2 regions of the Phaeospirillum tilakii genome follow, and region 1 is predicted to be linked to the other one. Evidence: predicted binding sites of a transcription regulator. Region 1 holds the regulator's gene; the other holds the start of a gene.

What was found. The regulator LexA, encoded in region 1, represses DNA repair genes until DNA is damaged. The targets are predictions, from matches to a motif close to ATGTTCTANTTTGGTTC.
Region 2: a site for LexA is predicted at 1,291-1,307, ahead of recA (recombinase RecA). Genes of this name have one in related genera too.

Annotation. Positions count from the first base shown of each region.
Region 1 is NZ_JBHUIY010000025.1:29,481-35,051, reverse strand. Features, by position in the region: gene ACFSNB_RS12650 (NADH:flavin oxidoreductase/NADH oxidase) at 1-1,029, shown strand, start outside; gene lexA (transcriptional repressor LexA) at 1,232-1,939, shown strand; gene ACFSNB_RS12640 (hypothetical protein) at 1,942-2,151, shown strand; gene ACFSNB_RS12635 (Lrp/AsnC family transcriptional regulator) at 2,261-2,788, shown strand; gene ACFSNB_RS12630 (RsmB/NOP family class I SAM-dependent RNA methyltransferase) at 2,980-4,278, opposite strand; gene ACFSNB_RS12625 (AMP-dependent synthetase/ligase) at 4,507-5,571, opposite strand, start outside.
Region 2 is NZ_JBHUIY010000042.1:20,617-26,187, forward strand. Features, by position in the region: gene ACFSNB_RS16065 (acyl-CoA synthetase) at 1-413, opposite strand, end outside; gene ACFSNB_RS16070 (TetR/AcrR family transcriptional regulator) at 527-1,213, opposite strand; gene recA (recombinase RecA) at 1,391-2,470, shown strand; gene ACFSNB_RS16080 (ribonuclease HII) at 2,473-3,078, shown strand; gene ACFSNB_RS16085 (hypothetical protein) at 3,269-4,258, opposite strand; gene ACFSNB_RS16090 (methyl-accepting chemotaxis protein) at 4,365-5,571, opposite strand, start outside.

The DNA of each region.
Region 1 (5,571 bases):
TACAGCGCGACCGACGGTCTCAGCAATGACTGGCACTGGGCCCATTACGCCGGGCTCGCCCGCGGCGGCGCCGGACTGGTGATCGTCGAGGCCACCGCAGTGGCGCCCGAGGGACGGATCAGCCCGGCCTGCCTCGGCCTGTGGAACGACGCCCAGGCCGAGGGGCTGGCCCGCATCGCCGCCCAGATCAAGGCGGCCGGCGCGGTGCCGGGAATCCAGATCGGCCATGCCGGCCGCAAGGCCAGCGCCAACCGGCCATGGGAAGGCGACGACCACCTCCCCGCCGACGATCCGCGCGCCTGGCCGATCCTCGCCCCCTCGGCGGTGGCGTTCGGCGCCAACCTGCCCCGGGTGCCGCGCGCGATGGATCTCGCCGACATCGCCCGGGTGCGGGCCGATTTCGTCGCCGCCGCCCGCCGCGCCCTCGCGGCCGGGTTCGAGTGGCTCGAACTGCATTTCGCCCACGGCTATCTCGGCCAGAGCTTCTTCTCGCCCCATTCCAACCATCGCACCGACGGCTATGGCGGCGACCTCGCCGGGCGCTCGCGCTTCCTGTTCGAGACGCTGGAGGCGGTGCGGGCGGTCTGGCCCGATTCGCTGCCGCTGACCGCCCGCTTCGGGGTGATCGAATATGACGGCCGCGACGAACAGACCCTGGCCGAGTCGATCACCCTGGCCCAGGGCTTCCGCCAGCGCGGCCTCGACCTGCTCAGCGTCAGCGTCGGCTTTTCCACCCCGGAGGCCTCGATCCCGTGGGCGCCGGGCTTCCTCGCCCCGATCGCCGGCCGGGTGCGGGCCGAAACCGGTCTGCCGGTCGCCTCGGCCTGGGGGCTCGAATCCCCCGCGATCGCCGAACGGGTGGTGGCCCAGGGCCAGCTCGATCTGGTGATGATCGGCCGCGCCATGCTGGCCGATCCGCATTACCCCTACCGCCTCGCCCAGGCGCTGGGGGTCGAACGGCCGTCCTGGGTGCTGCCAGCGCCCTACGCCCACTGGCTGGCGCGCTATCGGCTGTATCAGGGGGACTGACGCGGGCTCCGCCCGCCCCCGCCAAGGGCCGCAAGGCCCTTGGATCCCTTTGGGGGTCGGGCATGGACACGCCTGTCAGCCTGGGCGGAACCCGCATCCTCTCTGCGGCGGAACGCTTGACGGCAGGGTGGAACATGGGTAGAACAAAGCGAGGTTGTTTAGGCTTTGTTCCTGATGGCTCCGCCCTGAAAGGATGCCCGGCATGCTGACCCGCAAACAGTACGAGTTGCTGATGTTCATCGATCAGCGACTGCGCGCCACCGGGGTGTCGCCATCCTTCGACGAGATGAAGGACGCGCTCGACCTCAAGTCGAAATCGGGGATTCACCGCCTGATCACCGGGCTGGAGGAACGCGGCTTCATCCGCCGCCTCGCCCACCGCGCCCGGGCGCTGGAGGTGCTGCGCCTGCCCGACAACCGGGCCGACAGCGCCCCGCCGCCCGCCCCGGCCCGGCCGTTCTCGCCGACGGTGATCAAGGGCAGCTTCTCCCAGGTGCTGACCGGGGCGCCGATCGCCGGCCCGGCCGACGCGGTGGCGCTGCCGCTGTACGGCAAGATCGCCGCCGGCACCCCGATCGAGGCGCTGCGCGACCATTCGACCAGCATCGACGTGCCGGCCGCCCTGCTCGGCAGCGGCAACCATTACGCCCTGACGGTCGAGGGCGATTCGATGATCGACGCCGGCATCCTCGACGGCGACGTGGTGGTGGTGCGCAGCTGCGATCTGGCCGAGGCCGGCACCATCGTCGTCGCCCTGATCGACGACAGCGAGGTGACGCTGAAACGGCTGCGGCGCAAGGGCGGCTCGATCGCGCTGGAGCCGGCCAACAAGAAATACGAGACCCGGATCTTTCCTCCCGACCGGGTCAAGGTCCAGGGCCGGCTGGTCGGCCTGCTGCGGTCCTACTGACCATGGCCGCCCCTCGCCCCCTGCGCTTCGGCTTCACCGTCGACGGCCGGCCGGCGACGGAAGAACCGGCGGCGATGTGTGTCACCTATCTCGGCCGGACCAGCCGCCGCGCCGCCGAGGCCGACGCCCGCCGCCGCTTCGAGGAATGGCGCCGCCTCGCCAGCCCACTGGCGCGCCGTTGGTCGGCCGATCAGGTTGTGCTCATTCCTTAGGCAATCCCGGTTTTCTGCGGAAAACATGACCGGAGGAAAGGTAAGGGCTTGCTGGGACGGGACTCCGTAATATAATTTCGCGCACTTTCGAAGCTTGCGGAGTTTTTTGATGCAGCGGGTCAAGCTCGACCGGATCGATCGCCGTATTCTCGCCGATCTCCAGGCCGACGGCCGGATGACCAATGTCGAGTTGGCGCGACGGTCGGGGATCTCGGCCCCCCCCTGCCTGCGGCGGGTGCGGGCGCTGGAGGAGACCGGCTACATTCGCGGCTACCATGCCGACATCGATCCGACGGCGCTCGGCTACACCGTGACGGTGTTCGCCCAGGTCGGGCTGAGCAGCCAGGCCGAGGCCGACCTCAAGGCGTTCGAGGATCTGACCAATTCCTGGCCGGAAGTGCGCGAATGCCACATGCTGGCCGGCGAGACCGACTTCCTGCTGAAGGTGGTGGCGCGCGACTGGGACGATTACCAACGCTTCCTCACCACCCGCCTGACCGCCGCCCCCAACATCAGCCACGTCAAAAGCGCCCTGGCGATCCGCAGCGCCAAGGTCCAGCCGGGCGTGCCGATCGACGTCAACGAGGGCGACGAGCCCGAGCCGCTGGCCGACGAGGACATCCAGGACGCGTCATAGGCGGGCTTGACCCGCCATCCCCATGTCAAGCCAAACCGCGCCCCTGGATGCGCGGATCAAGTCCGCGCCTGACGGAGAAGAGCGCCCCGCTCCTCCATGATGAACCAAAAAAGAAGGGGGTCCGGGGCATCGCCCCGGCCGGGCCCGCGGGCGGGAGCCCGCGTAACATCGCAGTGTGGCGGGAGCCCGCCTCAGGCCGGCAGCCGTTCCAGCACCTGGGCGAAAAACCCGTCGGTCTGGTGACGCAGCGGGGTCAGGCGCAATCCGTCCCCCTCGACCGGACAGGGCGTGCCGAGGGTTTCGGCCCAGGCCTGGGCCACCGGCACGATGCGGAAATCGGGATGGGCGGCGAGGAAGGTCGCGACCTGCCCTTCGTTCTCCTCGGTCATCACCGAGCAGGTGGCATGGATCAACCGGCCGCCGGGACGGACCAGCCGGGCGGCGCTGGCGAGGATCGCCTGCTGCCGGCCGACCAGTTCGAGCAGATCGGCCTCGCCCAGTTGCCATTTGGCGTCGGGATTGCGGCGCCAGGTGCCGGTGCCGGTGCAGGGGGCATCGACCAGCACCCGGTCGAACGAGCCGGCCGAGCGTTTGATCCATTTGTCGGATTCGCCGCCGATCACCCGGCGGGTGACATTGTGGACCCCGGCGCGGCGCAGACGGTCGCCGGCGCGATCGACCCGCCATTCGGCGACGTCGCAGGCCACCAGCCGGCCCTTGTTGGCCATCTCGGCGGCCAGGGCCAGGGTCTTGCCGCCGGCCCCGGCGCAATAATCGACCACCGCCATCCCCGGCCGCGCCCCGACCAGCAGCGCCACCAGCTGCGAGCCCTCGTCCTGCACCTCGACCAGCCCGTCGCGCCACGCCTGGACCTGGACCAGCGCCACCCGCGAGGCCAGCCGCAGCCCGAGCGGCGACAGAGCGGTGGGGGTGGCCTGGATCCCCTCGGCCGCCAGCGCGGCGATCGCCTGCTCGCGCGTCGCCTTCAGCCGGTTGACCCGCAGGTCGAGCGGGGCCTCGTCGCGCATCGCCCCCATCTCCTCGGCGAGCCGGTCGCCGAACAAAGCGGCGAGACGCGGCGCGATCCAGGCCGGATATTCGCCCCGCACCTCGGGCGGCATCTCGTGATGGAACAGCGAACGGGTCTCGCGCAGCCACTCGATCATCCGGGTTTCGTCCGGCTCGGGCGGCCAGGCGGAATGCGGCCCCCGGAACAGATCCGGCGTCACCGGCTCGCCCTGGAAGGCGAGATCGGCCAGCACCCGGGCCCGGCTGCCGCCCTCGGCCTCGCAGCGGGCGATCCACCAATCGAGCCGGGCCTGAGCGCGCAGCACCCGCCACACCCGCTCGGCGATGGCGCGGCGGTCCTTGGCGCCGATGTAGCGGCGTTCGCGGAAATAGGCGGCGGCGGCGGAATCGGCCGGCCGGGCCGATTTCTCGATCGCGGACAGGACCTCGATGGCGGCCTGGAGACGGGCGGCGGGAGTCATGGGGCAAAACACCTGATCGGCAAGGGAAAAAGCGCCCCGCCGGACGGGGGCGGCGACGTGACGGCGCAACGCGGCGGGGGACGGCCCCACTCATAAGGCAACCGCCCGGCCGAAAGCAACAGCCACGGCCGGAGCCGATGCCCCCCCCCTTCCGACAAAAACAAAGGGGGTCCGGGGCATCGCCCCGGTTGGGTTTGGGCGAAAGCCCAATCGTTCCCGGGCGGCGGACTACATCGCGTCAACCCGCGACCGCGCCGCGCGGGCGGTGGCGCGGTCCTCGTACATGCCGTCGAGGATTTCGGCGTGGCTCTCGCGGATCAGGTGGCGGCGGATCTTCATCGTCGGGGTCAGCAGCCCGTTCTCGACCGAGAACGGCTCGGCCAGCACGGCGAAGCGGCGGATCCGCTCGACCGGGGCGAGACGGGCATTGACCTGCTCGACCGCCATCGCGATCTCGGCCTTGAGGCTGGGATGCTCGATCACCACCCCGCCCGGCCGGCTGCCCAGCGCATGGGCCACCCGGTCGGGCTCGGGTACGATCAGCGCCACCAGATGGGGGCGGCGGTCGCCATGCACCATCGCCTGGGCGATGCCGGGCTGAAGGGTCAGCAGGGTCTCGATCCGCTGCGGCGAGACGTTGTCGCCGCCGGAATTGACGATGATGTCCTTCTTGCGGTCGGTGATGCGCAGACAGCCATCGGCCTCGATCACCCCGATGTCGCCGGTATGCAGCCAGCCCTCGGCATCGATCGCGGTGGCGGTGGAGACCGGATCCTGCCAGTAGCCCTGCATCACCAGTTCGCCGCGCACCAGGATCTCGCCATCGTCGGCGATGCGCAGCTCGACATCGTCGAGCGCCGGGCCGACCGTATCGGGCCGCTCCTGGCCGGGGCGGTTGACGCTGATCACCGGGGCGGCCTCGGTCTGGCCGTAGCCCTGGAGGATCCGCACCCCGAGCGAGAGGAAGAACCGCCCGACCTCGGGCGACAGCGGCGCGCCGCCCGAGACGAACGCCTTGAGCCGGCCGCCGAACCGCTCATGGACCTTGCGCCGCACCAGCCGGTCGAGCACCCGGTCGGCGATGGCGTCGAGCGGGCCGAGCCGGCCGCGCTGGTCGAGCCGGCGGCCGCCCAGCCGCAGCGCGGCGCTGAACAGGCTGCGCTTGGCCTGACCGCTCTTGGCCAGCCCCTTGAGGATCCGGCTGCGCATCGTCTCGTAGAGGCGGGGCACGGCGGTCATGATGGTCGGCCGCACCTCGAGCATGTTGGCGGCCAATTGCTCGATGCTGTCGGC
Region 2 (5,571 bases), on a different contig from region 1:
AGATTGGTGATGCGGTTGCGATTGTGGTTGGCGAGATAGGTCGCCACCAGCGGCGGCAGCAGGGTGTAGATCCCCCAGCCGAGGAACGCGCAGCCATAGACGGTCAGCAGCATCATCGGATCGGTGATCATGCGGAAGGCTTCGTCGAGGGTGTGGACCCCGAACCACAGCGAGAACAGGTAGGGGAACAGCCCGGCGAGATTGAGCCCGCCGACGCAGAGATAGGCGTAGCGGTGCGGCCCCTTTTCCGCCACCCAGGAAACCAGGGTCGGCAGCATGGTGAAGAACACCAGCACCACCGTCGGCAGCGAGAACGGCACCAGCGCCGCCAGCAGGATCAGGGCGACCGACTTGTTGATGCCGGCGCTCTTGGGTGCCTTCTTGGCGGCGGCGGCGGCCTTGGCCTGCGCCACGGCGGATGTCTTTGCTTTGGCCATGTCGGAAACGATGGCATCGCCGCGCGGCAAAGGCAATCGGCGAACACGCCCGGCCGCACTTTTCCCGGGCATGCCGCTCGCGGCAAGGCTCAGCCCTCGGCCGCCGCCCCCCCGCGCAGGGCCTCGACCCCGATCCGCACCATCGCGGCGATGGTCAGGTCGAACTGGGCCCAGTCGGTGGTCTGGCGGGTCACCCGGTGCAGCAGGGCGCAGGTGACCGCGCCGTGCAGCCCGGCGACGATGTCGATCTCGGCGGCGCCGATCGGCCCCTCGGCCCGGCCGGATTCGGCCCGCGCCTCGGCGCAGACCGGCAGGAACAGCAGGTCGTGCAGCCGGCGCAGCCGCTCGATCGCCAGCCGCTCGTCGCGCAGGGCGGCGAACAGGAACAGGCGGATGCCGTCATTGCTGGCGCGGGCGCGGGCGTAGAGGCGGTAGATCTCGATCAGCCGCTCCTCGAGCGGACGGGCGCGGTCGCGCAGGATCAGAGTCCAGACATGATCCCATTCGCTGGCGACGATGTCGCGGCAGACCCGGGCGATCAGCGCATCCTTGTCGGGAAAATAGCGGTAGAGCAGCGGCTGGGTGACGCCGAGCCGCTGCGCCAGCACCCGGGTCTGGCCTTCGAACCCGACCTCGGCGAAGAACCGCGCCGCCTCGGCGACGATCAGCCGCTCGCGCTCGCCGCGCGGCAGGCGCGACCGCTCCCGCTTAGCTTTTTTCCCGCCATGCGCGTCCCCGCCTGGAACTATCGCTTCTTTTTCGGTCGATCCGTCCATGCCGCCAGTTTCTTTCCCAACCATTCCTTCCCGTCATGATCGCAGCGACACCCGACGCCGTCAACCCCGCCCCCTTGGGACAACACGAGAACATTTGTCGTTGAAGCGGAGAACGAATGGTGTACGATGAACAGCGGTTGCACCTGCCCCCGGATCGGGTTAGAGGAGGAGGAGGCCATGTCGCAGGCTGCGTTGCGTCTCGTGGACAAGGATACGATGGACAGACAGAAGGCGCTGGAAGCGGCAGTCACCCAGATCGAACGGGCGTTCGGCAAGGGCTCGATCATGCGGCTCGGCCAGAAGGATCAGGTGGTGGAGACCGAAGTGGTCTCGACCGGCTCGCTCGGCCTCGACATCGCGCTGGGCATCGGCGGCCTGCCGCGCGGCCGGATCATCGAGATCTACGGCCCGGAAAGCTCGGGCAAGACCACCCTGGCGCTGCATGTGATCGCCGAGGCGCAGAAACGCGGCGGCACCTGCGCCTTCGTCGATGCCGAACACGCGCTCGACCCCTCCTACGCCCGCCGCCTCGGCGTCAATCTCGACGACCTGCTGATCAGCCAGCCCGATGCCGGCGAGCAGGCGCTGGAGATCGCCGACACCCTGGTGCGCTCCGGCGCGGTCGACGTGCTGGTGGTCGATTCGGTCGCCGCCCTGGTGCCGCGCGCCGAACTCGAGGGCGAGATGGGCGATTCCCATGTCGGCCTGCATGCCCGGCTGATGAGCCAGGCACTGCGCAAGCTGACCGGCTCGGTGTCGCGCTCGAAGACCATCGTGATCTTCATCAACCAGATCCGGATGAAGATCGGGGTGATGTTCGGCAACCCGGAAACCACCACCGGCGGCAACGCGCTGAAGTTCTACGCCTCGATCCGGCTCGACATCCGCCGCATCGGCGCGATCAAGGACCGCGACGAGGTGGTCGGCAACCAGACCCGGGTCAAGGTGGTCAAGAACAAGCTCGCCCCGCCGTTCAAGGTGGTCGAATTCGACATCATGTACGGCGAGGGGGTGTCGAAGACCGGCGAACTGATCGATTTCGGCATCAAGGCCGGGGTGATCGAGAAGTCGGGGGCGTGGTTCTCCTACAATTCGACCCGGATCGGCCAGGGCCGCGAGAACGCCAAGGCGTGGCTGCGCGACCATGCCGACGCCGCCGCCGAGATCGAGGGGGCGATCCGCCAGAACGCCGGGCTGCTGTCCGAGGTGCTGGCCGCCGGCCCGGGCGATCTCGACGGCAACCCGACCGAAGAGTAAGGATGCCGGATTTCAGCCTGGAAACCGCGCTGGGCGGCTGCGTCATCGGCCTCGACGAGGTCGGGCGCGGCCCGCTCGCCGGCCCGGTGATCGCCGCCGCCGCGTGGCTCGACCCCGCCCGCGCCTATCCCGGCCTCGACGATTCCAAGCGCCTGACCGCGCGGCGGCGCCAGATCCTCGCCGCCGACCTCGCCGACACCGCCCTGGTCACGCTCGGCCGCGCCGAGGTCGAGGAGATCGACCGCCTCAACATCCTCCAGGCCACCTTCCTGGCGATGCGCCGCGCCTGCGACGCCCTGGCCGCACGGCTGGGCCGGCCGATCGACCATGCCCTGATCGACGGGCCGCACGCCCCGGCCCTGCCCTGCCCGGCCCATCCGGTGGTCGGCGGCGACGGACGCTCGCTGTCGATCGCCGCCGCCTCGATCGTCGCCAAGGTCCACCGCGACGCGCTGATGGCGGATCTGGCGCGCGACTTCCCCGGCTATGGCTGGGAACGCAATGCCGGCTACGGCACCGCCGCCCATCTCGACGCCTTGGCCCGCCTCGGCGTTACCCCCCACCACCGCCGCTCCTTCGCCCCGGTCGCCCGCGCCCTCGGCCGGTAAGTCGCGCGGGCTCCGCCCGCCCCCGCCAAGGGCCGCAAGGCCCTTGGAACCCATTGATGGTCGGGCGTGGAGCGGCCTTCCCGCTTGGGCGCGGGCGTTGGCCGCGCGAAGGGCAAGGAAAGGGTTCCAAGGGCCTTCGGCCCTTGGCGGGTGCGGGCGGAGCCCGCGAATTCTTGGGGCCTCGCCCCGGTCAGCGCCGGGCCTGCCGCAGCAGGGTCGCCACCGCCGCCTCGCCGGCCGGGCTGACCACCGCCGGAACGGACGGGCGGGCCGGTTCCAGCGGCGGCGGGGCGCAGCCGGGGGTTTCGCTTTCGACCATCGCCGCCAGCACCCGCGCCGCGACCCGGTCGGCCAGATCGGGGCGGGTGGCGTCGAGATCGGCGAGGTCGATCCACACCAGCCGATGGCGCCCCAGCCGGGCGGCGAGCCGGGCCAGGATGACGCGATCAAGCGCGGCCACCGCCGCGCCCTGGCCGGGAACGGGCGGGATCAGGCCATTGAGATAGACCGTCTCGACCTCGCGCGGCAGGGCGTCGAGGGTGGCGGCCAGGGTGTCGATCTGGCTGAAATCGGCGGGATCGCGGCCGCCGGGACGGCCGAACAGCCAGGAGCCGTCGCCGCCGGCCGGGGCATTGCCGTCGCCGGGATCGACCAGCAGCCGGCGCGGCCGCCGCTCGGCGATCCAGCCGAGCTGGGTCATCGCGTCGCGGCCGGGGCGGTTGAGCGGATTGAGCACGAAGCGGGCGTTGATGCCGAGGATCAGCCGGCCGAGATCGATCCGGGCGAGGCTGTGCGGGGTGGGAAGGCCGGCGCCGAGCCGGACGAATTCCTCGCTGGCCTGACGCGAGCCGTCGCCAGCGGTGAAATCGTAGAAGTGCCACACCGCCGAGCCGGCCACCGCCAGATTGTCGAAACAGCCATGACCGCCGGGCGAGTCCGGCTCGCGCATCCAGTAGCGGATGAATTCGGCCAACTCGCGCCCGAGCCGGCGCGGCTGGCGCCGCCACGTCTCGGAATCGAGGATCACCGGCAGGCCGGGATCGGGGCTGGCGAAGGGAAAGCCCAGGCTGCGGGCCAGCCGGGCCGGCACGCTGTCCCGGCACAGATCGGCCCGGACCGTCATCGCCCGCGCCCCCTGGTACAACGAACCGCCGACCGCCATCATTTCGGTTCCGGCCATCGTCGCCTCCTCGTTTCGGGACGCAGTTTGACCAGGTCATCCTATCATGGCGGGCGCGACCTCCCGGAATGCATTTATCGTCGCGTGCCGCCCTCCACTGCGCGGATCACCCCGCCCGCACCCCGTCGAGGAAGCGGCCGACCTCGGCGCGCAGGGTGTCGGCCGAGTGGGCCAGGGTCTCGGCCGAGCCCAGCACCTGACGCGAGGCGGCGCCGGTGGCGACGGCGGAGCGGCTGATGGTCTCGATGGTCGAGGAGACCGCCCCGGTGCCGTTGGCGGCCTCGTGGACGTTGCGGGCGATCTCGCGGGTGGCGGCGTCCTGCTGCTCGACCGCCGCGGCGATGTCGGCGGAGATGCGGCGGACCTGATCGATCACCCCGGCGATGGCGGCGATGGCGGCGACGGTGCGGCGGGTTTCCTCCTGCACCGCGACGATCTGGGTGGAAATCTCGTCGGTGGCCCGCGCCGTCTGGGTGGCGAGGTTCTTGACCTCGCCCGCCACCACGGCGAAGCCCTTGCCGGCCTCGCCCGCCCGCGCCGCCTCGATGGTGGCGTTCAACGCCAGCAGGTTGGTCTGGTCGGCGATCTCGCCGATCAGGCCGATCACCTCGCCGATCCGGTCGGCGGCGGCGGCCAGCCCCTCGACCTTGGCATTGGTCTCGCGGGCGGTGGTGGTGGCCTCGTCCGACACCCGGGCGGCCTCGCCGACCTGGCGGCCGATCTCGCGGATCGAGGCCGACAGCTCCTCCGCCGCCGAGGCCACCGTCTCGACGCTGGCGCTGGCCTGCATCGCCGCCCCGGCGACGGTGGCGGCCTGGGACGAGGAATGCTCGGCCGAGCCGGACAGGTCCTCGGCGGCGGCGCGCATCTCGGCCGCCTGGGACGACACGCCATGCACCAGCCCCATCACCGCCGTCTCGAACCGGTCGGCCAGGGAGGCCATCGCCTGCCGCCGGTCGGCCTCGCCCCGCCGCCGGCTTTCCTCCTGCTCCGCCTGCAGGGCGGCGACGCGCAGGGCGTTGTCCTTGAACACCGCGACGGCGCGGGCCATCTCGCCGATCTCGTCGCGGCGGCCGGCGGCGGGGATCTCGACCGAGGTGTCGCCGCCGGCGAGGCGGTCCATCGCCGCCGTCATCGCCGTCAGCGGCCGCGAGATCGAGCGCGCCACCAGCCACGCCCCGGCCACCCCGACCAGCAGCGCGGCCAGGGCGAGGCCGCCGACCCACAGCCGGCTGGCATGAACCCGGCCACTGGCGCTGGCCCCCAGCGCCGACTGGCGCGCCCGCAACTGGGCGCGGAATTCCTCGATCGCC